Regions from separate parts of the Cohnella candida genome, predicted to be linked through region 1. Evidence: riboswitches for the same ligand, from Rfam matches in the RefSeq annotation. Region 1 holds a riboswitch; each other region holds the start of a gene.

Region 1 (9,700 bases):
TCCCGCCATGCCGGTTCCGGCCGGCCATCGGAAATTCGAAGAAAGTGAGCTCCGTCCCCGGGTTCCCTCTGTCGTCCCCGTAGAACAGGTGATAAACGGAGGTGTCGTCCTGGTTGACCGTCTTCTTCACCAGCCGCATGCCGAGGATTTTCGTATAGAAATCGAAGTTCGCCGAAGCGCTGGCCGTGATCGCCGACAAATGGTGGATGCCTTTCAATTCCATGTGAATCGGCCTCCTTAAACTTTGAATTTAATTATCTTAAATTAAAGATAATACAGAAAAGCCACACTGTCAATAGTGCGGCGCAAGCGAACCTGACTAACTTTCCACCATGGCGGTTCCGAATACTCGGTATCGATTGCGCCCCGCTTGTTTGGCTTCGTACATGGCGCGGTCCGCATCTTTAAGAATCGTTTCCAGCTCGGCATTCTCTTCACCTGCGACGATCCGGATGCCGACGCTGGCGGTCATCTCGTAATCTTGATCCGAAAGCCGGACAGGCTTATTGAGTTCAGATGTCAGCCGATCGGCGACGTCCGTCACGTCGCGAACCCCCTCTGCACCTTCGAGAAGGAGGACAAACTCGTCGCCCCCCATCCGAGCCGCATGGGAGCGTCCGGGAGCGATCTCCTTCAAACGTTGCGACAGAACCTGGAGCAATTCATCCCCCGCCGCATGGCCAAGCGTATCGTTCACCCATTTGAAGTGGTCCAAGTCGATCAAATATACGGCAAACCCTTGGCCTTGCGCCGGCCATTCCGCGATTTTGTCCGTCAGAATCTCCATGAAGCTCCGGCGGTTCAGCAAACCCGTCAAGGAGTCATGGTACGCGAGTTGTCTCAGCTTCCGCTCGTTTTCCGTCTGCAGGGTAATGTCCGTATTCGTGAGGTATCTCCAGTAGCGTCCTTCCACTTCCATATGCACCATGTCGGACTCGACGACGTAAGCTTCCCCGCGCCGGTTGCGGATTCGGGAAACAAGGTGCAGCGGAATTCGGTTGCGGATCGCGTGGCTGAACAACTCGTACTGGCTTGTATCTTCTAGCGTAACCACATCCGCCAGGAGCATTCCTTTCCAACAAGTCTCATTCGGCGAAAATCCCGTCATCGCGACTGCCGCAGGGTTCATCTCCACCAATCTTCCATGGTCGTCGAGCAGGAAGATGCCTTGCGAAGTTAAATTGAACAGAATTTTGTAGCGGAGGTCGGCTGTGGACAGAAACTCGTAGTTAACCATCGCATGACGGATGAAAAGCGCGAAAATGAGAACGGCGAACGAATCCAGCGCGGAGTAAGGGACCCATGGAACGTCTGGCAGCAGCGGTTTGAAGACCGCTTCTGAAACGACGACCCAGACGACGCACGCGAGACCGCCCCCCAGGATCAAACGGATTCTTTTGCGTTCCAGGACGCTGATTTCCTTGGTGCGGTATTGATTGAAAGCGCGGACGATTTGGGAAACGAAACCCGCCATCGCGATGGCGGCCACGGAGTAAATGACCCACCTGTAAGCTTCGTTATAATGCTCCGTACGGAAATAGGGGCCGGCCAAATATTCAAAACGGAACGCGGGCATGTTTAGAATGAGCGGCACGATGCATACGAGCGGAAACAATGCGACGACGTGGAACAAGACGGAACGCAGCGAGAATTTATTGAGGATCTGGAAGAAATACATGCCGACCGACATCGTGAAGAAACCGCCGATCAGCTTAAGGCGCAGGCCGAAGTCCGATTGCTCCAGCGGAAGCATGTGGCCGAAAAAGTCGCCTAAATAAAGCAAGCTGCATGACAGCATGAATTCCATGGTCACGCGATGAAGCTTGTTGCGGGGGTCCCGATGGAGTACTTCGATTCCCGTATAGAACAGGAAGAGGAATGGCAGGAAAAAATAGAAGATATATAAATAGGTCATGAGCATGCTCCACGGTGTCGTCGAATTTTTAGTCTACTGCATTCTCTTAGCTATAAAATACCATAGGCATATGGGAAATTAATACCATAAAATAAAAAAAGCCTTTGCCTCCGCGTGATCGCGAAAGGCAAAGGCTCGTGTCGTTATCGATTTTAGCCTGTGAACTCCTGGACCCATTCGCCGTTGTAATAAGCAACGCCGATGGAGGTGTAGTTCGCGCCCAGGATGTTCGCCTTATGGCCCGGGCTGTTCATCCATGCCGTCATGACTTCCTGCGGCGTGCGCTGCCCCATCGCGATGTTCTCGCCGGCGTAGCGGTACGCGATGCCGAACGATTTCATCATGTCGAACGGGGAGCCGTAGGTCGGCGAGTTATGGTCGAAGTAGTTGTTGTTTTTCATGTCTTTGGCTTTCACCAGCGCCATTTGCGTCAGCTTCGCGTTGGAAGCGAGCGGCTTCAGGCCTGCCTTGGCACGTTCCTGGTTGACCAAGGAAACGACTTGGGACGCGTAGCTGGAAGCGGTCGTCGTCGTTGTGCTCGTCGTCGGTTTCGTGACCGGTTTCGATACGGGCTTCGCGACCGGTTTCGTCACGGGCGCCGTCGTTACCGGCTTCGTTACGGGAGTCGCGGTCGGCTGCGTCACCGGCTTCGTCGTCACGGGATTCGTCACGACCGGTTGCGCATAACCTGCGAACCCTTGGAAATATTGCTGAAGGAGCTTAGTGAAATCGGCGTAGTCGCCGGAGGTCACGTAGAATACTTTATACTGGACGGTTGCGTAATTCGGAGTTGCCGCGGATGCCGCACCCGGAATCGCGATCGCTGCCGTCAACGCACCAACGGAAAGCCACTTCTTCCAACCTTTCAAACCTTTCACTTGCAGATTCCTCCCTTTGTCGTGCCTGCGAGGTTAGCTGACGGGTTCGGGTCAAAGAGTAGCCCCGGCCGCACATGCTGCATGCGGCTTCACCCCATTCTTGGGTCCCCCGTGTCCGATAGCGGACTTCGGCTTGGAATGTCTACAAGTCTAGCAGGTTTTCCGGGCCGGTTCATGCCATAAATGTTGCCAACGTTCAGGAAATGCGCGTCACGAAAGGAACCGTCACCACCTCGCCGTTCCTCTGGAACTGAGCCCAAATCTTATAGATTCCAGGGGCGGGAAACCGGGTTTCGAATACGGCAACCGGCCCCGTACCCTGGCCTTCTTCGGCATGAACATGCAAGTACCGCTCCCCATCCTCCGTCAAGACCACCACGTGCCCGATCGCTCCCAAATAAGGCTCCAGATCGGTTACGGCCTTCCCCGTCGCCGCGTCGGTGATCGCGTACCGCAGTGTCACATCCTTGCCGGATGCCGGAGGATTGATCGTGAGACTGACTCGCAGTCCGTCCACGGTTCGGTCCAGGCGCTGATCCGGCGTGACGGGGACCGCCTTCGCGGTCTTACCGTCGACCGTAACCCAAGCCATCTTGTTCATGGCATCGCCGTCGGTCGGTTTGAAATCGGCGATCAACCGGTACTCGCCGCCGAACGGGAAGCGGTTTTCGATCTCGAATACGCCGTTCCCCAAATACTCGGGATGGATGTGACGGAAATAGGATAAATCCTTGCTGACGACCATGAGGTGCAGCAGTTTCTCGTGGTTCACGTCGAAATCATCGATCGTCCCGCCGTCTTTGGCCGCGATGACGACGCGAATCCGTTTGGTTCCGTCGTCTCCGTTGCCGTCAATCGTCCATTCCGCTTTAACGTCGTCTTCCATGAGCCTGTGGCTGACCTCGGATACCTCTTCATTTTCCCACGATGATTTCGAGCCGCACCCCGACAGCAGCAACATGGCCAACAAACCTAGCGCAAACAGGCTTCGTTTACTCATAGCGCAGCGCCTCGCTTAAACGGGTTTTCGAAGCTCGCGAAGCGGGAGCGAAGCTTGCGATCAAGCTGACGGCGAGGCCGAACAAGGAGATGATCGCGATAATCGTCCAGGGAACCCCGAATCGGTACGTCAAAGAACGGATTTCCATGAAAGTCGAAGTTAGGTAGACGAGCGTGATCCCGAACGCGCAGCCGATCACGGTCGCTGCCGTTCCCATGCCGAGTCCCTCCAGCAGGACCATCCGGTTCACCTGGCGCCTCGTCACGCCGACCGCGCGCATCATGCCGAGCTCGCGAACCCGCTCCATGATGTTGATCAGCAGCGTGTTGGCAATGCCGATGCCCGATATCAGGATCGAAAGGATGACCAGGAAATCGATAATGGCGAACGAGCCCGTGTAAGTTGCGCTCATGACCGATACCCAGTCTTCCGGCCCGAACATTTCTTCGATCCGGCCGCCGAACCGATCGAAAATGTTTTCCCTTAGCTGCACCGGCGAGGCGTTCTCGTCCTTCAGGATCAAAGCGTTCCTCTCGTATTTGAGCCCAAATGCTTCCTTGAATCGATCGGTCGGGAGGAAAGCGCCGTAACCGCCGTTTTTCATCGACTCCACGACGTCGACTACGCGGAAAGACTGCGTACCTTGAAGGGTGGCAAGCTCGATCGCCCCGCCGATTTCGCCGCCCCAAGCTTTGAATGCCATTTTATCGAGGACGATTTCATCCTTCTTCAAGCCCCGAACGAGTTCGCCCGGCGTCCGATCCGAAACCGAGAACAGCGGGAAGCGGTCGATCCACTCGGCGCCGATCCCGTATACGGGAAGCTTGCGTTTCGATCCGTCCAAGTTCCAGATGGCGGAATAAGTCGGGTACGTCTGGGCGTCCGCCACCCCTTCCACCTGCTTCAGCTGCTCCAAGTCGGTTTTCTCGATGTGGTGCAGATGGATGTCCAGGTTGCCTCCGTAGGAAGAATAAATGACGCGTTCGAACGATTGGACCAGCGCGGAATTGAGCGAGCTCATCAGCACGATCATGGCGATGCCCATGCACAGAATGATGGAAGTCATGGCCGAGCGGGTCCGGTTCCGGTTCAGGTTGCTGGCGGCGATTTGTCCGCTGAAGCCGAACAGCTTGCGGTACACCGGTCTTAGCAAGATCACGGCGCCCCTGAACAAATAGGGGAAGACGAGCACGATGCCCAGCATGAGCGGCGCGACGAGCAGCAAATGGTTGATGAAAAAGGCGGACGCGATCAGCAGAACCCCGAGAATACCCCACCACTTCCCTCGGGACTTCGGCGCAGTCCGGGTCTCCTTGAACGCCTCGATGACGCTGATCTTTCCCGCTTGCCGGATCGGGTACAAGGCAGCCGCGACAGGCATGAGCAGCCCGGCGCATACGGAAATCGCGAATCCTTGGCCCAGGGACATGCCCCCCTCGTCGTCCGCGCCGAACACCAGGAAAATGAGCATTTTCAGCAAGTGCGCCAGTCCATAACCGAAGAGCAGACCAAATGCGGTACCGATGACGGAAAGCAGCACGACCTCGAGCAGGACGAACGACCGCAATTGTTCCGGCGTGTAACCGATTGTCTTAAGCGCTGCGAATTCGTTTTTACGCTCTTTGATACCCACGTACATGGAATTGAAGATAATGAACGCGCTGAGCGCGATGCCGAGGAAGCCGGCCAAATACAGGGCGATGAAAAACGTATCCGCCTCGTCGAGCGAATCGTAATCGATCAGGATGGGCTGCATGTAGACGTTGCCGTAACCTTTGACGAGCTTGTCGAGCTGCCCTTCGAGCGCGGCTTTGTCCGTTCCCGGCAAGGCTTTGACCTGGATGCCCTGGATTTTGCCTGACAACCCGAACCAATCCTGCAGAACGGGCAGCGGCACGGCAACCGACCAGGGGTGGTATTTGGCCATCATCCAGCTGCTCGGCCCCATCAGCTCCACCGTATATTTGACGATGGCGGAGATCCGGATTTCGCGGACTCCTTTATCCGTGTCGAAGGAGATCGTGTCGCCGACGCGGGCTTTCCAAACGCCTGCCGTACGGTCCGTGATGACGGCGCCGCCCTGGGTCAAACTCCCTTCGACGACTTTGAAACCGGTGAGCGCGGTATCGAGCCGGCTATAGCCGGTCAGGTCGACGCGTTTTTGGATCGCGGATACGCCTTCTTTGTCGAGGAGCAGCTTCGTATTCTGCTTTAAGGCCGACACGGACGCCGTACCGTTTATTTGTTCGAACGAGCGGAACGTTTCCTCCGGGAAGTAAGCATCGGTCCCGCTGATCTGGAAATCCGCTTTGCCGAAAGCCTGCTGGAGATACAGGGGGAACGTCTTCTTCGCGGTTTCGACGGAAGAGATGACCGCGAAAGTCGAAGCGACGCCGATGACGATCGACAGCATGGTCAGGAAGGTCCGAAGCTTTCTGCGCTTCAGGTTGCGCCAGGCGATTTGCCAAGGATTCATACCGCTTCCCCGCCTTCCAGCCCGTCTTGCGCCACTTCGCCGTCCCGGATCACGATGATGCGGTCCGCCGCCTTTGCAGCCTGACGGTCGTGCGTCACCATAACGATCGTCATTTGCTCTTCCCTGCTGAGCCTGGAGAGAAGCTGCAGAATATCGCGGCCGTTCTGGCCGTCCAGGTTGCCGGTCGGCTCATCCGCCAGGATGAGGCCCGGCTTCATCGCCAGCGCCCTGGCGATCGCCACGCGCTGCTGCTGGCCGCCGGACAGCTGCGAAGGGAATTGGTCGCCTTTGCCCTCGAGGTTGACCTCTTTGAGGAGGCGCTGCACGGTCTTCCGGATTTCCTCTTTCGGCGTTTTGTTCGCCGCGAGCGACAAGGCAATGTTCTCGGAGGCCGTCATCATCGGCAGCAGCTGGTAGTTCTGGAACACGAAGCCGACCTTCGTTCTGCGGAACAGCGTCCTCTCCTTCTCGTTCAACGCGTTCAGCTTCACGCCGTCCACGACCACGTCGCCCGAGGTCGGCAGATCCAGCCCTCCGATCAGTTGCAGGAGCGTGCTCTTGCCGGAGCCGCTCGGACCCATGATCGCGACGAATTCACCTTTGCGGATGTGGATTTCGTTGTTCCTCAGCGCGGCGAAATCGCCGGACTCCATCGGGAATACTTTCGATACGTTGCGGATGTTAATCATCGTTCCGTTCCTCCATTGTGCGGCCCTTTAATTGGATCCGGGCGTTTATGGAGACATCATATAACGGAAGGTTTCGGCCCAACGCGCAAACGATGGCGACCCGCCCGCAAACAAAGTGCCGTCTCGCGCAAAAAAATGCGGGGGCGACGCAAAAAGTGGGCGGGAGGCGGGGGTTAGTGCAGGAGAGTGTGCGATTTAGCGCGGGTGGCGCGCTATTGGGGCGGGGGTGCGGTAGAGTGTGCGAGCTGATTAGTGGACGTGGGACACTATTTCGGCGGACGCACGGTGAAACGAGCTGATTAGTGGGAAGCACACAAAAAGCCGGCCCGAGGCCGGCTTTCTCTAACATCAATATAAATCCTCCGCCGGCAGAATGCCGAGGGTTTTGGCTTTCTTGATGGCTTCGACCCGCGAACCCGCGTGCAGCTTCTGGAAAATGTCCGTCAGGCCGTATTCCAGGGACCGCTGGCTGATCATGAGCGTTTTGGCGATCTCCTTGTTGCTCTTGCCTTTCGCGAGTTCCCGGAGCAGCTTTTCCTCTTCGTTCGTGATCGTCACTTTCTCTTGATCGGCTCCCCCGGACACGACGATTTCCTGCCTCCTCAGCTGCTTCAGCAGCTGCATCGGGATGATCGCCTCTTTCCTTGCCGCGAAGCGGATCGCTTGGATGAGCTGATCCCTCGTCGACGTTTTCGCGATGAAGCCGGACACGCCGGACTCCATCAGCAGATTGAAGTGCGGAGCGATCTCGAAACCGGAATAGATCAAAATGACCGCATCGGGCACGATTTCGAGCACCTTTTTCGCCAGGTCGGCCCCATTGATGTTCGGCATGTATAAATCGAATAAGATCACGTCGAACTTATGAAGCTTGATCAAGTCCGGCACCAAGTACACGTCGGTCTCGATCTTCACGTTCATGTCCGGCTCGGATTCGATCAACAGCTTCGTCCCTTCGACCACGGAACGGTGGTCGTCAACCAACAAAATGTCCATACGTATCACCTTTAAAGTCCGTATTTTCGGGAATCGAGATCTGAACGTGGAACCCGGCTTTCGGAGAAGACCTCAGCTTCATTTCGCCGCCCAAGCTCAGCACGCGCTTTTCCATGCCGGAGATGCCCATGTGCTGGAAGGATCCCGACAGCGTCGTCAAGTCGATTCCGACTCCGTCGTCCGAATAAGAAAAATAGACGCGGCCGCCGTCCGACGACAGATTCATGTCCACCCGGGTTGCTTCAGAGTGCTTGGAGGCGTTGTTCAGCAGTTCCTGCACGATCCGATACACGCCGAGAATCTGTTCTTCGCCGAGCGCACTGTCGAACCCGTCTGCCGTAAAGCCGATTTCGTAGTTCGCGAACATCCGGGCATAGGTCAGCAGGCTTTTGACCGATTCGACGAGCCCCATTTTCAGCAGGAAAGGCGGCCGTAATTCGTTGCAGGTGATGCGAATCTGATGGATCGCGTCCAGCAATCCCTCTTCGATGCGGACAAGCTCGCTTCGTACGGGTTCGTCGAACCCGTTGCCGGACCGAAGCGACTCCAGCTTACGGTACCAGATGATCAAATCCTGCAGCACCGAATCGTGCAGGTCGCTCGAGAGCGCGAACCGTTCTTTCTCCGATAGCTTGAAAAGCAGGCGAAGCATCCACTTGGGCGTTTCGTTCTTCTCCACCATTTCTTCGACTTGCCGGATCAAATCCTCGATCACCAGCAGGTTGTCGTACAGGATGGTCACGTAATGCATCGCCGTTTCCAGCCATTGCGCTTCGATGCCCGAAATCGGCTGCTTCAGCGCGATTCGCAAATAAACCGGATGCTCCTTCTGCCCGATTTTCACCCAGTGGTCGAGCGGATCCCGATCGGCAGGCTCTTGCCCCCGAGGCCGCTCTTCGATGGATGCCTCGGTGACCTGCAGGACGTCCCTCACCTCGTCCAGCAGCCGTTTCTCCAGATCGGCGACCTTCATGACGTTCGCCAGGTCGCTGGAGAAACGATTGAGGCTTTGTTGAAGGGACCTGTATCTTTCCTCGCTGTGAATGAGCTCCTGCTCTTCCCGCTTCCGCTCCGTAATATCGCGCACGAGGCCGTGTACGCCCGTCAGTTGGCCGCCCAGGATGATCGGCACCATCGTGATGTTAACGATTTTCTCGCCGTGCCGGCCCTTGTAAATCCGGCAATCGAAGTCCCGCGGCTCTTTCTGCTGCATGACTTCGAACAACACCTGGTAAACCGAGGGATGGTCTTCGTCCCAAATCAGCCCCATAAAGCACCGGTCCGTCAGCGTAGCCATCTCGATGCCGGAGATGTCCTCGAAGGCTCTGTTCGCGTTGACGAAATTCAATGCCAAATCGATCGAGAAAACGCCGGCCAGATTATTTTCGAACAGGGATTTGTATCTTTGCTCGCTTTCCTCCAGGGCCCTCTCCGTTGCTTTGCGTTTCGTGATGTCCCGGGCGATGGCGACGACGTACTGAACCTCGCCGGCGCAGTCGAGCACGGCTTTTACCCTGGATTCTATGTAAACGGTGTGCCCTTTCGTGTGAAGGACACGGTACTCCAAATCGACGGATTCTTTCGTTCGCACGACGTCCCGATGACACTGCCGGACCCGTTCTTGGTCGTCCGGGTGAATGACGTCGAACGCATCGATTCCCTCGTAATCCGAAGTGTAAAATCCGATCAGGCTTTCGATGGAGGGCGACACGAACCGGACGATGCCGTCGTTATCCACCAAAATGA
Region 2 (9,700 bases), 900 kb from region 1:
CCAGGAAGGTGCGGCGATTCAGGTTCATCTCCGGGTGAAGAACATGATGCTGGAAAAGCATCTGAACGTGCTGGACGAACTGCGGGCGATTCCTGGGGTGATCAGGGTCTCGTACCATTTGTCCGACGGCAAAGGGCGGAAAAAGGCACCGGAAGATATACCGTCCGGCGGCGACGTATAAGGAAATGCAAAGCGGGCAGGATCGCGTGAAGCGAACCTGCCCGCTTGTCATTTAACCGCCTGATTCCGTCGTCGCCGTTTCGCCCGGTTTGGCGGTATCTTTCTGTTGTTTCGCCAGCAGCAGGGCTTCCTCGGCTTTCGTTTGCAGGCTGTCGAGCGCCTCGGACACGGAAACCTTTCCGTCGGCCGCCGCGGATAATTCCTGCTGGGCCATGCCTTGGAAGTTGTTCATGAAGTCTCCGGGAACCGCTTCGTAATTTTTGTACATGGCCGGCTGAATCGGCTTCAGCTTGTAGAAAGCCTCGAAATGGTGGCCTTCTTTGTCCGACAGGTACTGGGTGCGGACGGGCATGTTGCCCATTTGCCGCTTGGAAGTGACGCGGGCGAATTCGTCGCCGTGAATATACTGTAGGAACGTCCAGGCCGCCTTCGACTGCGCCGATTTGGCGGATATCGCGAAAATGTTGTTGAAGGAGACGTACGGGCTGTATTCGGGATTGCCCGGGTCGACCGGCATCGTGACGATGTCCCAATTTTTCACGGCTTTGTCTTTGACGACGTTCTGCGCTTGTTTGATCTGATCCATTAAATAAGTGCCCTCGAACGTCATCGCGACTTTGCCGCCGATGAACGGATCGCGGAGCAAGTAGTCCTCATACTGCATGGGCCCGTCGCTCATCTGGTTGGGATCCTCCGTATAGAGGGCGCCTGACTTCCAGGCGTTAAGCGCGGTTTCGTACGTTTTCTTCCAAGCGTCGGTGTTCACGGTGACGTTTTTGGCGCCGGCGTCGACGATGTTGAGGTTTTTCGTCAGGCCGATCATGTTGCCGAGCTGATACAGATCGGTCGCGGAGTATCCCATTTTGAGGCCGTACACGCGATCGTCTTTGGAGCCTGTCGTCGGGAACATCGCCGCCAAGCGGAACAAGTCGTCCCAGCTCATCTGGTCCTTGGGCAGTTCGACGCCGTACTTTTGGAACATGTCCTTATTGTAGAAGATCGCTTGGCTGTAGAAGTTCGGGACGAGTCCGTAAAGCTTGCCGCCGCTCAGCTCCTTCAGGTAGTCCAGCATGCCGGGCATCAGTCCCGCCTGGTCGAAGCTTTTCTCCTGCACTTGGGTTTCCAGCTCGAGCAGTTTGCCTTCGTTCGCCATTTTCGTGTACTGGTCCGCGGAGAGCATGACGATGTCCGGCTTCTGCTCTTCGATGAACTTCCGCGTCTCGGCTTCCATGTCCTTGCCCGGCTCGTGCTTGATGCTCTGCGTGTTGACGACTTCGATCTCCACCTCGGGATGCAGGGCGGAGAAGAGCATGCCGTACTGGTCGAAAAACGACCTTTCGTCATAGTACATGACCTTCAGCGTGACGGGTTCCGCGCGCTTCTCGGCGCCGGCGTCTCCGAAGCTGCAGCCGGCCAACAGGCTTGCCGTCAACGCGAACGGAAAGACGTAACGGGTCCAACGGTAGCGATTCAATTTCCCCACTCCTCCCATTTCTTTTCCTTGTTTCTCTATGATTCGACTCTATTATCTTCCAAGTGGAATCCATTTCCTAGGGAAATAAGGAAATGTTATGAGATTTTAGGGAAAATTTAGGGAGGGGGAGCGCGGAACCGCATGGCCGTTCGGCCGTATGGAATGAGGGCAAACCTGAATTTAAAGGAGGTTGAAGAGCATGAATTGCCCGGTATGCGACAATTCGCGCCTGAGAGAGGTTGAGAAGAACGGCATCCTGATCGACGTCTGCCCGACATGCAAAGGGGTTTGGCTGGATCGGGGGGAATTGGAGAAGCTGATGACGGACGTGCGCGAGGTGCGTCAGGATTACAACGAGTGGTATTATGCGGACTCGGACCGCCGGAACGATCCGTCCCAATATCCGCCGCAACAGCAGCCGCCTTATCCGCAGCAGCAAAGCCGCCAACCGTATTACGGGAGCCACCCGCAGGGACATCCGAAACACTACAAAAAGAAAAAGAGCGTACTGGACGTTTTCGGAGACTTGTTTGACTGATTCCGCGCGGTGGTAATAAAAAACGAAGACCCGCTTGAGCGGGCCTTCGTCCTCGGTTCAGCCAAGTCATCCAGCGGCGGATTCGTCGTCCGCTCCCGCGGCGACGTCCGGATCGGTGGCGACTTCCTGATAAGTGTCGGTATCCATCACGCGGCGTGCTCCGATGTAGCGTTTCACGTAGTAATCCGCCGACAAAGAGTCGATCGTTACCCCGCGGGTAAAGGAAGCGTGGGCGAATTTGCCGTCGCCAACGTAGATTCCTACGTGCGAAACACCATGACCGCTCGTGTTGAAGAATACCAGGTCGCCCGCGCGAAGATCGGCGCGAGCCACTTTTTTGCCGCGTTGGAACTGTTCCTTCGAGCTGCGCGGAAGCGTGATCCCGAGCTTCTTGAAGACGTATCCGGTAAATCCGGAGCAGTCGAATCCGCCCGTGGTCGTTCCTCCGTAGTCGTAATCGACGCCGATCACTTTGCCGATCGTGTCGTCCAGCTTGGAGTCAGCAAACGCGCTTCCGACTTGGAAGGCAAGCAAAAAAGCAAGAGAAAGCAGCAAAACGGAAACTTTACGCAAGACTGGGTGTCCCCTTCCGATGCCTACGAGGTTAGCTGGAGGGTTCGGTTGAAGGTTCCCTATGGCCACTGTGTTGCGAGGCCAATTCACCCGTAATGGTTCCCCCGTTTCCCGGTGCACGGGAATTCGGCAATTTTTTCACACAGCCCTAAATATTCGCTTTTTGCGGCGGACTTCCTGCTCCCCAAGGATTAGAATTCCTTAATCTTTGCCTCCCAATCGACTCTTTGAACCTCCTTTCAAGGCGGTTTTTTAGTTGCCCGTAAAACGCGCAACCCCCGCCCGCAAGCGCCGGAGCGGCTTACGGACGGGGATTTCCCGGGCAGGAATTGTCGAATGACGACCGGGACTTCGGGCATGAGACGGACGGAAAAAACAGGCTTACTCGTTTCCCCTCCAGACCGCGAATTGGGAGGCGGCGGTCCAGAGGGACAGCAGGGTGCGCACGAAGTGGAAAGCTTGGTGAAGCGCCACGGCGATAAAACCCGACCAGAGGAGAGAGACGGACGACACGGCTGCGGATGCGGCGGCGCCGATGCCGGCCATCGCCAGCGAGACGGCCAGAAGCGGCAACGCCCGGGACAGGGCTTGCATCAGTGCTTTGCCGAAGCCTTCGCGGCTGACGGCGCCGAATTGAAGGCATTGGAACAGCACGTGGACGACGAAGCCCCAGATGAGCCATCCCGCCGCATAGGGTAGCAGCTCCCGGATCCAGCTTCCGGGAGAGCCGGCGCTGAAGAACCGGTCCTTGGCCATCGGCAGCAGCCAGACGGCGGGAAGCAGCGCGAGGGCGTTCTCCAGCCAGTAGAGCAGCACGACCGGTTTCCACGCTTGCCGGATGCCGGCGAGCATGCGGGTGCCGCTCTTCTCTTCTTCCGAATGGCGGAAGGAGTAATAGAGGCCGGCGTTGATCAAGGGAGAGACGATCATCCGGAACAGCAGCAAGCCTGCCAGCAGCCAGAGAAGCGGGTCGAGCAAATCGGTCCGAAGCAGCCGGAATTCCGCTTCGATCAGGAACAGCGGAATCGCGTTCGCGTTCGGGTGAAGGTCGGGATACCGCGCGAGCACGGGCGTCACCACGGAGTCTACCAGCCGGAACAGGAAGAATCCCCACAATAAGCGATACAGAAATAAGAGAACCCCTACATACTTATGCCGGACCGTCATGTCCCATCCCTTGCCGAGCCATCTTCTCATGCGGCGCTCACCTCACCATGCGAATGTGCTGAAGAAGCTTTCCAGCGCCTGGGCGACGCCGGTCGTCCATTTGACCCGTTCCTTGGAGGGGACTTCCGCCTTCAGGAAGTTGTTGTAGCGCCGGTTGTCCAGGACGACCGACAGGTTCGGGTCCACGGCCGCATAGAGCAGCGGGGATGCCGAATCGAGCTGCAATTGGGTCTGGTTCTGCGCTCCGTCCCACTGTCTGCGTTCCGTCCGGCCGTCCGCGTAGCCAAGCGCGAGAGTGACCGGCTGCGGGCTGCCTCCTTTGCGCTTGAGCGTCACCAAGGTGCGATAGCCGCCCTGCTCGGTTTTGTGGGAATCGATCGATTCGATGGAGAAGTCGGCCGTCTCCCCGCGGTACACGTAAGCGCCGAAGAAATCGTTCCATTTGAGCTTCGTCACGTTTTCGGCCACCTTTTGAAAATCCGCCGTGGACGGGTGTTTGAACCGGTATTTCTGGAAATAGGCGCGCAGGATTTTGTTCATCGTCTTCTCTCCGACCTGCCGCTCCATGGCCGTCAGCACGAGTTTGGCCCGCAGGTACACGTTATCCGCGTAGCCGTCCGGTTTGCCGTAGTGCCAGGCGAACTGGTGCAGCGGTTCGGGATCGGTGAGGTAGCTTCCTTCCACGGCCGTGTTCGGCGAAACGCCGTAAATGGCGGACATCAGCTTGTCTTCGGAGTAGGAGGTGAAGCCCTCATCCAGCCAAGCCTCTTCGAACTCGTTGGAGGCAGCCATGCCGTACCAATATTGGTGCGCGATTTCGTGAACGAGGGTCCGCTCCAGCTCGTAACCCGGACTGGCGCTCTTGGCGGCTGCGGCGGTGACGAGCGTCGGGTATTCCATGCCGCCGGCTCCGGCGCCTCCCGCGGGGGGCACGACCACGGACAGCGTCGAATAGGGATATTCCCCGTACCAGGAGGCCAGCTTGGAGAGCGACGATTTGGCCGCGTGCAGGTAGCGGTCTTTCAAGTCCTTATGAAGCGGGTCCAAATAAAGGCGGATTCGGACGCCGGGGATGCCGGGGGCGGAGAAGGAATCCTCGTAATAGACGAATTGAGGCGACGCGGACCAGGCAAAATCGTGCACGTCGTCGGCGTAATATTGGTACGTCTTGCGTCCCTGGACCGAAGCGGGGGATTTCGTCTGGAAGCCCGTCGCGGCGACGGTATAGTTGTCGGGCACATTGATCCGCACGCTGTAGATGCCGAAGTCCGAGTAAAATTCGGAGTTGCCGTGGTACTGGTGAAGGTTCCAGCCTTCCGTCGTGCGGCCGCGCATGCCGACCGTCTCGTAAACCGCGACTTTCGGGAACCATTGCCCGGCCATGACGAAATCGCCGGCGGTGCCCATGCGGGCGAACACTTGGGGAAGCGTGACCTTGAAATTCATTTTGAGGGTCACCGACGCGCCCGGCTTGACCGCTTCCGGCAGGCGCAGCGTGGCGAGCGTGCGGTCCTGCTTGTTGCCGTCGTCGGGCTGGACATAGTGCAGGCGGGGCAAGAGGGTTTCGCCTTCTTCCGTCGTCAGCGCGGCGATTTCCATCGCTCCGTAGCTGCCGGGCGCCATGGCGTCGCCGCGAAGCTGGCCGCCGGATTCCTTGAGGAACGTGCTGCCGGGGGAGAAGGCGTTCGGATACAAGTGGAAATAGAGATCCGAGACCGATTTCCGGCCGGGATTTTTCCAGGTGACCGTCTGCTGCCCCGTCAGCGTGTTGTCCGGGTTCAAGGTCACGGAGATATGGTATTCGGTCACGCGCTGGCTGAGGACGACCGGCTTCGGCTGTATGGGCGCCGCCTCCGGCTGGGGAGCTTTGGGCACGGCGGCGGGCGGAGCCTTGCCGGAGGCCTGGGCGATGGCCGGCCAGGCATATTGCGTTTCCAGCGCGTCCGCGAACCCGAACCGGATCGAGAATACGAGGGCGACGGCGGCTGCGGTGAAAAGAAGCAGGCGTAGCGTGCGGCGCTTCGGCATAACGGATAACCCTCCCGTTGACAAGCATCTACGGACATCTATATGCGGGTTGTCCGCGGATTATTTCTGCTTGTCTGAGGGCGGGGGCGGTTATTGGAAGCCCAGCTTCTTGCTGGCCGTTCTTGTGGCAAACCGCTATTACCCAATAAGAAGCTGCACAGTGAGCATCAGCTTGACGAAACACTCGGTGACCGCAAAACCCGCACGATTCCTTGTGACATCCACGACAATATGGCGCTTACAAGTCTAGCTCGATCACGATGCCTATGTCAGCTGCATGTCCAGCGCCTGTTACGGCAGCGAAGCCCGTAAGCTTGTATCGATCAGGACATTCAGATCTCGGAGTAACCCGGCCTGTTCCGACGTGAGCAATGCCGACGCACGGATTCCTCGCGATACGGTCGTTTACGACCACGGCATCAACGCTACTGTGGATTGCTATTTCAATGATGCGGAAAACGTGGTGACGATAATCGTATAGTCCGGGCTGACGTAGGTCTAGGCGATCAGCGTCGTCGCAACTCAATTTTCCGCCGTTTTTGCAGTGAAACCAGCAAAAACGGTGGAATCATTTATTTTTAGCGTAATGGGCTAAAAACTTCGCGAGAACTAAATCGGAAAAAATAGAAAGCCTTGCATAACCTATTAGGCCAGCGAGGCTTTCAATTTACTTTACTTCATTATACTTTTGATTCCATAAGGGAAAAGTACCAATGTATTGTGACGCTGCGATCTGTATATATGGATTTTTACTCGCAGTTTTTAAGCACAATCAGCGCATCATCCCATCAATGGTTTTCTCCTCGCGTAATCCTATCGCTAATCCTTCTGTTAAGGAATATGAAAAAATTAAAGCCTATAATCCATAACGCAAGTGATATTAAATAAACAGAAACATCAATTTCTGAATAAACAAACCCAATTGTAAGAAGAACGATTAGGGCGATATTGGCAATAAACCAGCCGGCAATAAACCAGCCTTTCCTCTTAATACTAAAATCACCTTTAGAAGTTATTAGGTAATAGTTGTACCCTAAAAATGATCCAATATTAACGAACAATGGAGATTTATTCGCCATCTGAATGGAAATTGTTGCGGGTATAAGAATGCAGAGAATAAAAATGATATTCCGTTTGACAATAAAAGCAAATTTCAGAGATACCCCCCCTTTTTTTGATAAAACAAATTTGTAAAATTTAGATATTTGTAATAATCTTGTTGAAAATTTAGAAAAAATTAGATAATATGAAAACGAATTAAAAAATTGTAAAAAGGTGGGATTTTAGATGATTCAAGTTGCTAGCGGGGGTAGTTCGAGCACGAAAAATAGTAATCCTTTTGTCAATACTAGCAATTCTTTGCTAAAAAATCAAAATCAAGCTGTGCAATCTATCAAGCAGAATGAAACGGCTACTAAAGTGACAAATACAGTAATTTCATATGCGGGGTATGTTGCTCCAGGTGGTCCAATCGTTAAAGGAATAGTAGGAGGTCTTGGGACTGCTGCGGGTACAACTGATACATGGGCAAACAATGCCGCGTCCAAAACAGTTAATGCAACAATTGTTAACACTGGCACCTCTGTTGGCGCACAAAATGCAGCACTAGGAGCACCTGGATACTCTTTAGCTCAAAGTGCTGCGAAAGCAGTAACTTCGACTTATAATGGTGTTGTTAATTCTGTAAATTCAGCATATAACCAATTCAAGGATTTTGTAAATCCAGCAAGTTATATGCCGTTTAGATGAATCAAGAATTATCGTTTTCAAATGAAAATTTTGGGCTTTGTACTAGCTATGACGAATTAAAAAGACCAACTGAATTGCTGAAAGAACTCGCATACGAGAAAAATCACTTTATAAACATCTACATGCTTAAGAAATTCCTTCACTTAAATGATAGAGTGTCTTGTCTCGGTTATGTTGGTTCAAATTGTGTTTTTTCTGTAAGCTTTGATGTAAATTTTATTCCAGATGAGGAATACATTTTTTTGAATTTCACCTCAGTAGCAAGTTTACTTGCTTCTACACCCAATCAAAACCTTTATGCTTGCTCCATAGGAATTGTAATTAATGACAAGCCATCCCATAGGATAGATTTTTTCATACGTCGTAAAATCTACTCCTATACGAAAAGAACACCCGTCAATTAGTGAAGTGCACCCCATATACGTGGACATTGGAAAAAACACTCTGGTGTTACCGATGAAGACTGAAGTGCACCCCTTATAGTGGACATTGGAAAAACACCCTGGTGTTAAACCGATGAAAACTATAGGGGGTGCTTTTCGTCATGGCGAAGAAGGGGCAAAAATTTGTTACGTATAGCTTCGAAACGAAGAAGAAAGCAATTGAAATGCGACTTCAAGGAATGACAAAACAGAAAGTGGCAGAGGTACTCGGAATCGAGGATATTACTCGACTAAAAGTATGGATGAGACGCTACAAGCAGATGGGCGAGTACGGGCTTATGGATCACCGTGGGAAACGGAAAGAGTATGTCGATGAAGATCGCTATGTACGGCGTTTGGAGATGGAGAATGCCGTCCTAAAAAAGTGGTTGGCCATTACGAAGGCGGAGGTGTACCAGAGAAATATAGGCTCGTCCATGAGCTCCGTGAAAACTTTAGCGTCACTGAGCTCTGTAAGGAAGTCGGCGTTTCCCGCAGTGGATACTACGCCTATGTAAAGCGGATGTATGTGGATAAGGATAAAGCAGCAAAGCAGTTAGTTCGTGCCACCTTTGAGCGATACAAAGGGATTTACGGCTACCGGCAAGTTCAGCTTTTCCTGCACCAGGATCACGGTATCTGGATCAATCACAAGAAAGTACTGCGGTTAATGCAAGGGATGGGACTTCGCTCCAAAATTCGCCGCAAGTACCGTCCGTACAGCCGGACTTGGAACATAGGCGACCGAGTAGCAAGAAACATCTTAGATCGCCAATTCCGGGCAGATGCACCGAACCAAAAATGGGTCACCGATATTACGCAGTATCGAGTTGGAGATTCCTGGCTGTACCTCTCCGCCATAAAAGACTTATGCCAGAACGAAATCGTCGCTCACCATATAAGTGAGAGTAATGACACGGAACTTGTATTGCAGACATTCGCAAAGGCATTCGAAACGGAGAAGGACGTGACCGGTCTGATCGTTCACAGCGATCAGGGAACCCAGTACACGTCCTACAAGTACCACGACATGCTGCCAAAGGTTGGCGCCCAAATCAGCATGTCACGCCGAGGCAATTGTTATGACAATGCCTCCATGGAGAGCTTCTTCTCGCATTTGAAAGCGGAAGGGCTCTACCCCTATGATATTCGAACCTTTGAAGAAGCACAAAGGCGAATTGATGAGTACATCCACTTTTACAATCATTGTCGACCGCAAAGAAAATTGAACAAGCTGACTCCGGTTCAATACCGGCGCCAGCTTGTCGGGTAGGGTTTTTCTTTAGTGTCCGCTAAATGGGGTCTTGACCAGACTGAGGGGGTGCTTTTCGTTTAGATGCATGGGAATGACAACAAAGCCGTATCCCTTAGCTGAGCGAAGGGGATACGGCTTTGTAGGTATATAGCGGTTACTGGGTTGTCAGTGTGAGCAGGGGAGAACTCTTGCCTTGATACAGCAGCGTCAGCCGGTGAAGCGCCCGGGTGCAGGCGACGTACAGCAGCTTGGCGTCCTGGGGATCGTCCGCGTAGTGCTCGGCATCGGCGTCGGCCAGCAGGACGGCGTCGAAT
Region 3 (9,700 bases), 710 kb from region 1:
GACCTGGTCATGAGCGAAATTACGCGGATGAGCGAGTTGACGGCCGAATTTCTTCAATTCGCGAAGCCGCATATCAGCAACATGAAACCGGAACTGGTCCAAAGCTGCATCGACAGGGTTCTCTATTTAACGGAGTCCGAAGCCGCCCTTTTGGGCCATCTGATCCACCACGAACGGTCGGACGAGCCCCTGCAGGTTTTGGTAGACAAAGACAAATTGGTTCAAGTGCTGCTCAACTTGATCCGCAACTCCTTCGAAGCCATGAAGGAATCGGGTTCGGTTCATATCCGGCTGCGCGGCGACACGAAGCATTGTTTCATCGAGATCGAAGATACGGGCAGCGGCATGACGCAGGAACAGATGGAAAAGATTTTTACGCCGTTCTTCACGACGAAGGAAAGCGGCACGGGGCTCGGACTCTCGATCTGCAAAAAAATCATTCAAGACCACGGCGGATCGCTGGACGCTCGAAGCGTACTGGACCAAGGCTCCTCATTTACGGTCAAATTGCCTCTACTCACCGAGATGCCCGTTCAGGCGGATGCGGATGACAATACGCAAAAAACCGATCAGGGGATTTCCCTGATCGGTCGTTAAGCTTCGCTGCCGGCTAAACCGTCTGTTTGCGAGGAGGAAATTCCGGCAGTGCGTTCACCGAGACGACCGCTTCCGTGCGTTTAACCGGCTTCTTCCAGTAACGTTCGTTCCCCGGCAGGTCGTCGAACCATGCGGCTTCGGGAGGGCAATCGAGCACCATGAACTTGCCGTACTCTCCGTCGCGGGATTGGTGATATTTTAAATACGCTTTGCCGCCCTCGATGGCCAGGATTTCGATTTTTCCCGATGTATGGCTCATCGACAGCCGGACGCGCTTGCCCAATCCGGAAGTGTACGACTTCGCTTTCTCCACGATCTCATACACTTCCGCCAGCGGAAGGACGAACGCCCGATTGCCGGCGACAGGGCGATTCACGAAAAAATAGTACGGCGTAACGCCCGCCCACGACAACCGGTCAAGCAGTTCCCCCAACACGCGCGGATCGTCGTTAATTCCTCTCAGCACGGGAGTTTGGTTCACGACGATGGCACCGGCCCGATGAAGCGCGTCGAAACCCCGAACCGCCTCCTTCGTGATTTCTCTCGGATGGTTAATATGCGCCATGACGTAAATCCGCTTCTCCGGCGTGGAATGAACACGGATCGTCTCGAGCAGCTCCTCGTCCTCGTAAATCCGCATCGGATTGAAAACCGGCAGCTTGGACCCGAGCCGGATGATCTTCACGTGCTCGATCTCCCTCAGCCTCTCGAAGATCGCCTTCAGCTTCGGCGTCCCCAGAATCAAGCTGTCTCCGCCCGTCAGCAGGACATTGCTGATCTCCGGGTGTTCCGCGATATACTTCAGCCCCGGCTCCACGTCCGTCACAGCCTCGTTCACATCGTTGCGAAACAGCCTTTTTCGGAAGCAGTACCGGCAATAAGCCCCGCATACTTCCGACACGATCAGCAACGCCGTGGAACGGTATTTATGCTGGCAGCCCGGTACGACGTAATTCGTATCCTCGTCCGAAGCATCCCATCTGCCGTATTCGCTCAGTTCGTCCGCATTTGGAATCACCAATTTGCGAATCGGGTCCGACGGATCCTCCCAATCGATCAAATCCAAATAATAATCGTTCACCCGGAAAACGAATTTGTCCGTTATTCGCTTCAGCAGCTCTCTTTCATGCTCCGGGATTTGCCGGATTCTGGCCAGATCGGTGATATACTTGGGCTTCGCCATACGACTCCCTCCTTCAAAATAGGGTGGATTGCCTTTATTTGAAGGGTCCTCGGCAAATGAAAAAGACCCGCTGTACGGGTCGAAAGACAGACGCGGTGAAGCCGCGCCTGAAGATGCCTGACCCATCCAAAGCTGACGAGGTTAGCTGACGGACTCGGGATAGATGGTTCCCTACGGTCCTGAACGCGGACCGATTCGCCCCAAAAAATTGGTTCCCCCGCTTCCCGGCTCTTGCCGGAAACTAAGCTGTTCAATATGGAGTTGAGAAAGTTGACAACCGAATTATTTCCACTATAACAAAGACTTTCCAATCTGACAACTCATTTTTATATTGAAGTTGTTTGTAAAAATTTTCTTCCTCGCCCGTTGGATCCCATCAAGGTTCGACCAGTTTCCGAATGGCGCCGGTGATCGCTTCGGCATTCCAGTCCACGATAAGATCCGCGTTTTCTTTGACCAGCAGCGAGGTTTTCGCCGAGCCGTAGCGTTCGACCGCAATCAACGGTTTGCGAAGCTCCTCTTTACAGGCGATCAGCTCTTTGTTGATCCATCGACTGTAAGACGGATAAACGCCGCACAGCAAAATCACGGCATCGCAAAATTTCATTTTGCTTTTGATCAACTCGTACAGTTTCCGTTCTTCCATCGCAGCATGAACCGGATGATGAGGAGAGATGGAATACGACTGATACCGGAACGCCTCCTCGGCGTCCATAAAAGATTTGAGTTCCCGAACGGAATGATTATGATTCCAGGTATGGCTTAAATACAGTTTATAGGTGCGTTCCCGTTCCCGATCGTTTGACACGGCCTCGCTACACCTCGCGGATATGGCTTGTAAAACAAAGAAGAGCCCTCGTGAACAGGCTCAACTACCCTCATGATATCAAAACCGAACCACACTGACAACCTATTAACCGTTTAAAAGTTGTTTGTAAAACAATGCAATAAAAAACCGCCCCACGGGCGGTTCGTGCTTTAGAGGAACGAGGTCAAGCTTCCTTGCGCGGTTGGTTGATGAACTGCTCGGTTTTTTGATACGTTTTTTCGTCCCCGACGACGACCAGCACGTCGCTTTCCCGGATCACGACATGGGGTCCGGGCGAGATCGATACGCCCGTTCCCCGTCGCAAGGCGATAATGGTCGCCCCCGTGTTTTGCCAGAATTGCAAATCGGCGATCGTCTTGCCCACGGTGTGGGAGGACTCACGGACCTCGATTTCGACGGGATGATAAGGCTTCAGATTCTGAAGGCGATCCGAGGCTTCAATGATCTCGGACAGCAGGGAATCGAATTTCCGGTCAATCTCTCTCTTTTGCCGAAGAAGCAGCTGCAGATCCTGCTTCAGGGAATACACGGATTTCAGGTAATGGTTTTTCGTAACGTACTCGCTTGCTTTCTGTTCCGAAAGAACGACGTTTTCCTTCCCTTGGGAGACGGAAACGATATTCTCGTCCTTGAGCAGGCCGATCGCTTTGCGAATCGTCTCTGGAGAAACGTGATACTGCCCCGCGAGCAGGGATCTTCCCGAAATTTTGCTGCCGACCGGAAATTCTCCGCTGACGATCCGGTGAGCGAGATCGAGCGCGATCGATTTATAACCGGCCGTTTCCGTGGTGTCTGCCATTTGGCTGTCTCTTCCCCTTATTCTCGACGAGTGACGACATTCCCATAATAGCCCAAGCATACGGCTTTTCAACGTTTATGTAAACGGGTCTTGCCTATGTTTTCGGCCCCTTCGTATTCGACGACAAACAAGGGCGCGGATCCGAGTGACCCGTGCCCTTGTTTGTTTGGAACCCCGCTACTTGATTTCGAGAAGCTTGTATTGAATGGTGCCCATCGGAGCATTGACTTCAATGACGTCGCCGACTTTCCTGCCCATGAGTTGAGTCCCCAGCGGGCTCATGTAGGAAATTCTGTTTTCCGCCGCATTCGCTTCGGCCGTGCCGACAATCCGGTATTCCACGGTTTCTTCGAATTCGACGTCATACAAGACGGCAACCGAACCTACGTTGATTTTATCGGCTCTCGCGCTTCCCGGGTCCACGACTTGGGCCACTTTCAACATGCGCTCCAGCTGCAGAATCCGGGTTTCCATGAACGCCTGATCGTCCTTTGCCGAATGGTACTCGCTGTTTTCCTTCAGGTCGCCGTAACTGATCGCCACTTTCAGCCTCTCCGCAAGTTCCCTACGTTTCACTGTCTTCAGCTCGTGGAGCTCCTCTTTCAGTTTCTGTAAGCCCTCCGGCGTCAAAATGACTTCTTCGTTGCTCATCGTTCAAACTCCCCATTTTTTAGCGTTAGATCCCATTTTACCTTAATGTCTCGAGAATCCCTAGTAAAAGAAAAAACCTGACAATCGCTCAAAAACGATCATCAGGCCGACATTTCATTCACCCGCGGTGAATTTTCTTTTCAAGATCCCCGATCAGCGACCGATCCTGCGTGACTCCGATGAGGCATTGGGTCGTATCGCTTCCGCCCGGCGGCAAAATGAAAGCTTCGCCGTCCGTGTGTTTCTGGGACATGCGGTTCGGCCTCGTTCGGCAAGGCTCCAGCGCGAACATGAATCCGTATTCGGAGATTTCCTTGGCAATCAGCGAACGAGGGAAGGCGGACAGCGGCCGGATCACGTATCCGGCGGCGTCTCCGGAAGCGTTCACGACCATTTCGGCGGCGAATCCCGCCCGCTGCGGCATCGCCTCCACATAATCGCGCAGCTCCGCCCGTTCCTCCAAGCCGCGTACGGCTTCCGGAACGTATTGGTAGCAGCGGATGGGCGAGAGGCCTTCCGAGATCGGAGGAATCCGCAGCGGATCCTCTTCCGGCGGGGCGTTATCCCTCAGCAGCATCGCCTCCGAGGATACGGGCAGCACATAGCGGCCTCCTTCATGCAGAAACGGTCCGCACAACTGGACGTGATAGCCGTCGTCCAGCGTCAACGCGCGGTCCGACAGATTCGTCGTCGTTTCCTCGCGGAGCAGGCATTCCGAGCCCCAGCGAGTGAACAGTCGCACCCGTTTCCCGAACTGGGGCCGTTCCCCGTAACCGACGACGCTGACGCTCCCTTCGAAGGTCAGCCCCTCCTCATCCGCCCAAACCGCGATGCTGCGCAAATCGGCCGGAGAATAGGAACCGGTGCCGTGGAGCGTATATCCTTCTCCCGGCGTGCCGAACAATTCGGGGCCGATCGAGGCAACGGCGGCGTAAAAGCCCTGCAGCCAGCCCGTTCCGCCGCCTGCCGTCAAGTCCACTCGATCCGGATGCAGCAGGCAGCTGTCCCCCCGCTCCCAGCTCATTTTTTCGCCATCCAGGACGATCTCCCCGATGTCGAGCCCCCTTTCCGGCAGCACAGTGAAGGTCAGAGCTCCGTTATGAAGCTCGATCTCATGCAAGGTCGCGCCCCCCGCATCCCGTCTAACCTTCAGCGACGCCCGTCCTCCGGCAGCCCCGACCGGGATCTCCCGCCTCCGTTGCAATTCGTCCCAACGCCAAAGACTCTCATTCCCGTTCGAATTTTCCGTCCGCATAGTAAACGACGCCCGCCTCCTCGCCCTCGCCGCACACGTAAGAGGCGTTCTCCTCGTAAAAATGGTATTCCCTCGGATACGCGGCATAGCTGGTCACTCGGTACCGGCCGCCTTCGGAAAAGATTTCGCCGTTCACGCAACGAATTTCTCCATCCGCCCGATACAAAAAAGTTTTCGTGCCGAAGCCGGCCAAATAAGCCGCGAGTTCCTCGCCCATGTCCCAGTCGTACCCGGAATCCCCTTGGAACAGCCCTTTGAAAATCTCGCCGTCCCGCTCGGTGAAAGTCGATTGCCCGAAGCGGTTTCGGGACAGGTCCGGACGATTCAGGTGGGGGCCGGCCACGCTGTATGTGGAGGCGGCCTCCCCCTTCCGCAGCTTCAGGCGCGTGGCGGTCGCATTCCAGTCGTAGCAGTAGAATACGGCCATCGTGGAACGGTAGGCGGCCAGCAGATATTCCGGATCTCGCAGGGTTTCATACCCCACGAGAGCCGAAGCCGCCGAGAGACCGCCCCATAGGGAATGAATCATATAAGACAGGGCTTCCCACCAGCGGTCCGGATTTTGCGCGCGGAAATCGTTGCTGAAGCCGATGTTGGCCAGCAGCAGCTCGCCATAACGCGTCGCTTCCTGCGGATGTCCGGACCGGCACAAAGCCTCGAATGTCGGCCCGAAGCCCGCGTTATCGAAGTAATGCTCCGTTACCGCGCCGCGATAAGAGTCGCTCTCGGCCCGGAGGCGCTCGCCCGTCGTCCGCCACAGCGCGGAAAGCCGGTCATACGCTTCCCTCAGTTCCGGCGAGCGTTCCAAGTCCCGCAGAAGTTCCTCGATGAACAGGATGTAGACCCCGAGCATTTCCGTCTCTTCCCGCTCCCGCTCCTCTTTGTGAAGCGCGGGGTCCAAACGCACGATCATCACCTCGGCGGCCCAACGCAGGTACTCCTCCGGCGCGTGGCGGACCAGTTCACCGCCCCCGAAACGAGACAGCAGGTAGAATACGTGTGCCACGTAATCCAGATCGAATATTCGGTAGAAATGTCCGTACAGCGGAGTGGGACGGCGGAAATCGCCCTCCGTGAACCATTTGGGACGGACGTAAAGTACCGCCCCGTCCTCCACCTTGCGAATTTGCCGCGCATCCCGGGTGCCTATGGCATTCTTCATCAGGACGAACACGGCTTTGCCCAGGGATTCCCCCTGATTCGAGATCGGCAGGAACGCATGAGGCGTCTCGGCGTCCGGTCCCGCGCACAATTCGCGGCAAATGAAGTCCGCCCGCGCTTCGATCACCTCACGGATGGGCTCCGTGACGTTGAACACGACGCTGTCCGTCCTCCCGCCGCCGGTCTGCAGGGACAGCTTCTTCTCGCCAGGCTTCCCGGCTTCCAGCCGAAACCGAAAAGTTCCGTCCGCCTCAGTCGCCCCGTAAAGCTCCCGCCGGACCACTCGGCCTTCCTCCGCTTCTTCCAACCACAGCGCACTCGGCCCTTGTCCCTCCGGCAAGCGCACCGCAGCCTCGAACGAGCCGCCCTTAACCGCCACCGGCGGAACATCCCATACGGGATGGCCCAAGCGCCCGGCCAGCTCATAGAACTCTTCCCGCGACGCGAATGGAAGAATGCGATATGCCCAAGTCAAAGACGCGCCTTCCCCGATCGTGACGGGTTCGCCTTCGCCGCCGTAGATCCAATCCGACGACGCCGCGGCAGCGGAACCGGATGAACCCGTCAATCCGTCTCCGACCAGAACCAGACGGTGATACAGAATTCCGTCCAAAGACGGCGACACGTCGTGGAAAAACAGGTTCTCGAACCGGCAGAAAGTGCCGACCGACCTGGTTTCTCCCTCCACGGCGTAGAGGCCGAGATGGGGACCTCGGTTGCTCCGGCGCACGCACGCCAATTTGCTGAAATGCTTCGATACCGAAGGGAAAACGGCACAAGACTGCTCCATGTTGCGCCGCACGTCCGGGTCCTTGAACATCACGTAAGCGACGGAAGCCCAGATCCCGAAGTCCTCGACCGTGAGCGGTCCTTTGCCCGTATTCCGCAACGCGATATTCCAGGTCAGGCTGCCCTCATCCCCGCTCAAATCGTAGCCGATCTTCACCTGGAAACGGCCAAACCCGTACACCGCATCGACCCGGTTCTCGCCCGAGCGCAGCAATGCCGGAGCCGGAAACGCACTGCTCGTATAGTCCTCTCCGTCCACCCGAACGCCGAAATGCCCGAATAGCTTGTCTTCGTCCGGGTAACCGGCCTGATGAAGATAAGAAGCGTCGAGAACCCAATTCATACCCTCGGGATCGCCCTTCATCACCAGCCGCTCGATGAACCCCCGGCTGGACAGCTCACACAGAAAAACCGAATTGCTAATGGAAACCACGGGTTCCACCTCCGTCATCGTTGCCTTCTCGCACTTCTTTATCTCCCGACGGGTCGGGAAGCCGCACGGTGACGACCGTCCCGGACCCTTTCTCGCTGGCCAGCGCCAGCCCGAATTCCGGGCCGTAATGGAGCCGGATTCTCTGGTGCACGTTGCGTAGGCCGAAGCCGTGATCCTTATCCGTCTCCTCCTCCGCGTCCTCCTCCAGCGAAGCCCGGACCCGCTCCAGCTGTTCCGCGTCCATGCCGACGCCGTCATCCTCGACCTCCAGGACGACGAATCCGGGTTCGCCCCAAGCCCGCACGTAAATGTGGCCCGCTTCGTCCCGTTTGCGGATGCCGTGGTTGATGCTGTTCTCGACCAGGGGCTGCAAGATGAACTTGATCATTTTCACGCGTTCGATGCTGTCGTCGGCTTGAATGTCCCAATACAGCTGGCCCGCGAAACGGATCTCCTGGATTTTCAGGTAATAGGTCACGTGCCGGATTTCGTCCCCGACCGTGATCATCTCGCGCCCCTGGTTGAGGCCGATCCTGAAAAGCCGGGATAGGTACGTGACGATGTCCGCGATCACGGGATCGTCGTGCCTGCGGGCCAGCATGTTGACCGAATCCAGCGTGTTGTACAGAAAATGCGGGTTGATTTGGTATTCAAGCGTCTGCAGCTGAATCTGCCGGCGCTTGTTTTCTTCTTCCTTGTTCTTCTCGATCAGGCTTACGATTTCGTCGGACATACTGTTGAGCGCCTGGGTCAATTCCCCGATTTCGTCGTTGCGTTCAATCGGAATCCGCACGGCGAACCGGCCTTCCCCGATGTGCTTCATTTTGCGCTGCAGCAGTTTGAGCGGCTTGGTGATCCGATGGGACAGAAACAGCACCAGGAAAATGGAGAAGATCAGCAGCACGACGGCCGTGAACAAAATGCCGTAGAACATTTCGGCGGCCGGTTCCAGCACCAGCTCGCGGGGTATCCAGGATACGAGCGTCCAGGGTCCCCGGACGTTCGCGAAAGCCACGCTCCTTGCATCCCCGAGCCGCAGCTCGCGCTCCCCTCCCCCGCCTAACGATTCGCCCAGTTCCCGAACCCGCTCGGGATCCATCGAAGCGTCGGTGATGACGGAGAAATACCCTTCCCGGTCATAGACCCCGAACTGCTGGCCGGCGTCCAACGTGTAACGCGCGATCGTCCGCTCGATTTCGGAACGGTCGAAAAACAGGAACAGGTAGCCGATCGTCCGGGTCAGGTCGGTCTGGTTATCGTTGATTTGACGGTACAGGACGACCTTCCCCTGCTCGTTCCAGACGTCCCACACAGGAAGGCCGCCATATTGGTCGGCCGCGGCCATGTGCAGCTGGATATACCGCTGGATCTCGTACCCGTCGCCGTAAACCGTCTTTTGTCCCTTCACGAGAAACAGAGACACGCGCGGATCTTCCGAGCTCGCGTATTTCTGTACCGCCTGTCGGAAACGAGTCGTCTTTTCGAGCTGATCGGCGGACGGCGCCGGCATGGGAGTGGCAAGGTAAGCCTGGATGTCGCGGTCTCCGAATATCCGGAGGGACAAATCCTCCAGCTTCTGCCGCAAGCCGTCCAGCTCCCCGGCGAGGTTGCCGCCGACCTGCTCCTGATGCCGGATATAGCTCTGCATCAGGTAATGCTGAAGAGCATAATAAACGTTCACGCTGCTCAGGATGACCGGGACCAGAATAATCAGGGAGAAGAACAGCATCATCTGGGTCCTGAGCGATTTCATTGGGGAGCTTCCGCCTTCTCGCGGAATTCGCTGGGCGAGCACCCGACGTTTTTCTTGAACATGAAGCTGAAATAATGAGGATTCGCGTAGCCGACCTTCTCGGCGATCTCATAGTTTTTCAGTTCGCTCCTCCGGAGCAGCCGTTTGGCCTCCTCCAACCGGCAATCGGTGATGTATTCGACGCAGGTGGTCCCGGTTTTCTGATGGAAAATCCGGGACAGGTAGTTGGGCGTGATGCAAAGCACCTGCG

What was found. A riboswitch is a leader RNA that binds a small molecule or an ion and turns the genes downstream of it on or off. The one in region 1 is predicted to bind cyclic di-AMP.
Region 2: another riboswitch for cyclic di-AMP. It lies ahead of EAV92_RS20235 (C40 family peptidase); the one in region 1 lies ahead of EAV92_RS15895 (CAP domain-containing protein).
Region 3: another riboswitch for cyclic di-AMP. It lies ahead of EAV92_RS12895 (KamA family radical SAM protein); the one in region 1 lies ahead of EAV92_RS15895 (CAP domain-containing protein).

Annotation. Positions count from the first base shown of each region.
Region 1 covers NZ_CP033433.1:3,478,096-3,487,795, forward strand. Annotated here, with positions in the region: gene EAV92_RS15885 (ring-cleaving dioxygenase) at 1-223, opposite strand, end outside; gene EAV92_RS15890 (sensor domain-containing diguanylate cyclase) at 320-1,915, opposite strand; gene EAV92_RS15895 (CAP domain-containing protein) at 2,068-2,793, opposite strand; cyclic di-AMP (ydaO/yuaA leader) riboswitch at 2,801-2,937, opposite strand; gene EAV92_RS15900 (hypothetical protein) at 2,990-3,793, opposite strand; gene EAV92_RS15905 (FtsX-like permease family protein) at 3,786-6,269, opposite strand; gene EAV92_RS15910 (ABC transporter ATP-binding protein) at 6,266-6,958, opposite strand; gene EAV92_RS15915 (response regulator transcription factor) at 7,307-7,954, opposite strand; gene EAV92_RS15920 (PAS domain-containing sensor histidine kinase) at 7,935-9,700, opposite strand, start outside.
Region 2 covers NZ_CP033433.1:4,375,129-4,384,828, forward strand. Annotated here, with positions in the region: gene EAV92_RS20220 (MgtC/SapB family protein) at 1-181, shown strand, start outside; gene EAV92_RS20225 (ABC transporter substrate-binding protein) at 233-1,654, opposite strand; gene EAV92_RS20230 (TFIIB-type zinc ribbon-containing protein) at 1,854-2,192, shown strand; gene EAV92_RS20235 (C40 family peptidase) at 2,259-2,765, opposite strand; cyclic di-AMP (ydaO/yuaA leader) riboswitch at 2,771-2,907, opposite strand; gene EAV92_RS20240 (hypothetical protein) at 3,147-3,962, opposite strand; gene EAV92_RS20245 (M1 family metallopeptidase) at 3,975-5,960, opposite strand; gene EAV92_RS24635 (hypothetical protein) at 7,248-7,709, shown strand; gene EAV92_RS20255 (IS3 family transposase) at 8,517-9,404, shown strand; gene EAV92_RS20260 (HelD family protein) at 9,541-9,700, opposite strand, start outside.
Region 3 covers NZ_CP033433.1:2,768,354-2,778,053, forward strand. Annotated here, with positions in the region: gene EAV92_RS12890 (ATP-binding protein) at 1-597, shown strand, start outside; gene EAV92_RS12895 (KamA family radical SAM protein) at 611-1,780, opposite strand; cyclic di-AMP (ydaO/yuaA leader) riboswitch at 1,896-2,038, opposite strand; gene EAV92_RS12900 (TIR domain-containing protein) at 2,157-2,588, opposite strand; gene EAV92_RS12905 (GntR family transcriptional regulator) at 2,773-3,408, opposite strand; gene greA (transcription elongation factor GreA) at 3,586-4,059, opposite strand; gene EAV92_RS12915 (DUF4432 family protein) at 4,178-5,314, opposite strand; gene EAV92_RS12920 (hypothetical protein) at 5,286-7,697, opposite strand; gene EAV92_RS12925 (sensor histidine kinase) at 7,684-9,450, opposite strand; gene EAV92_RS12930 (response regulator) at 9,447-9,700, opposite strand, start outside.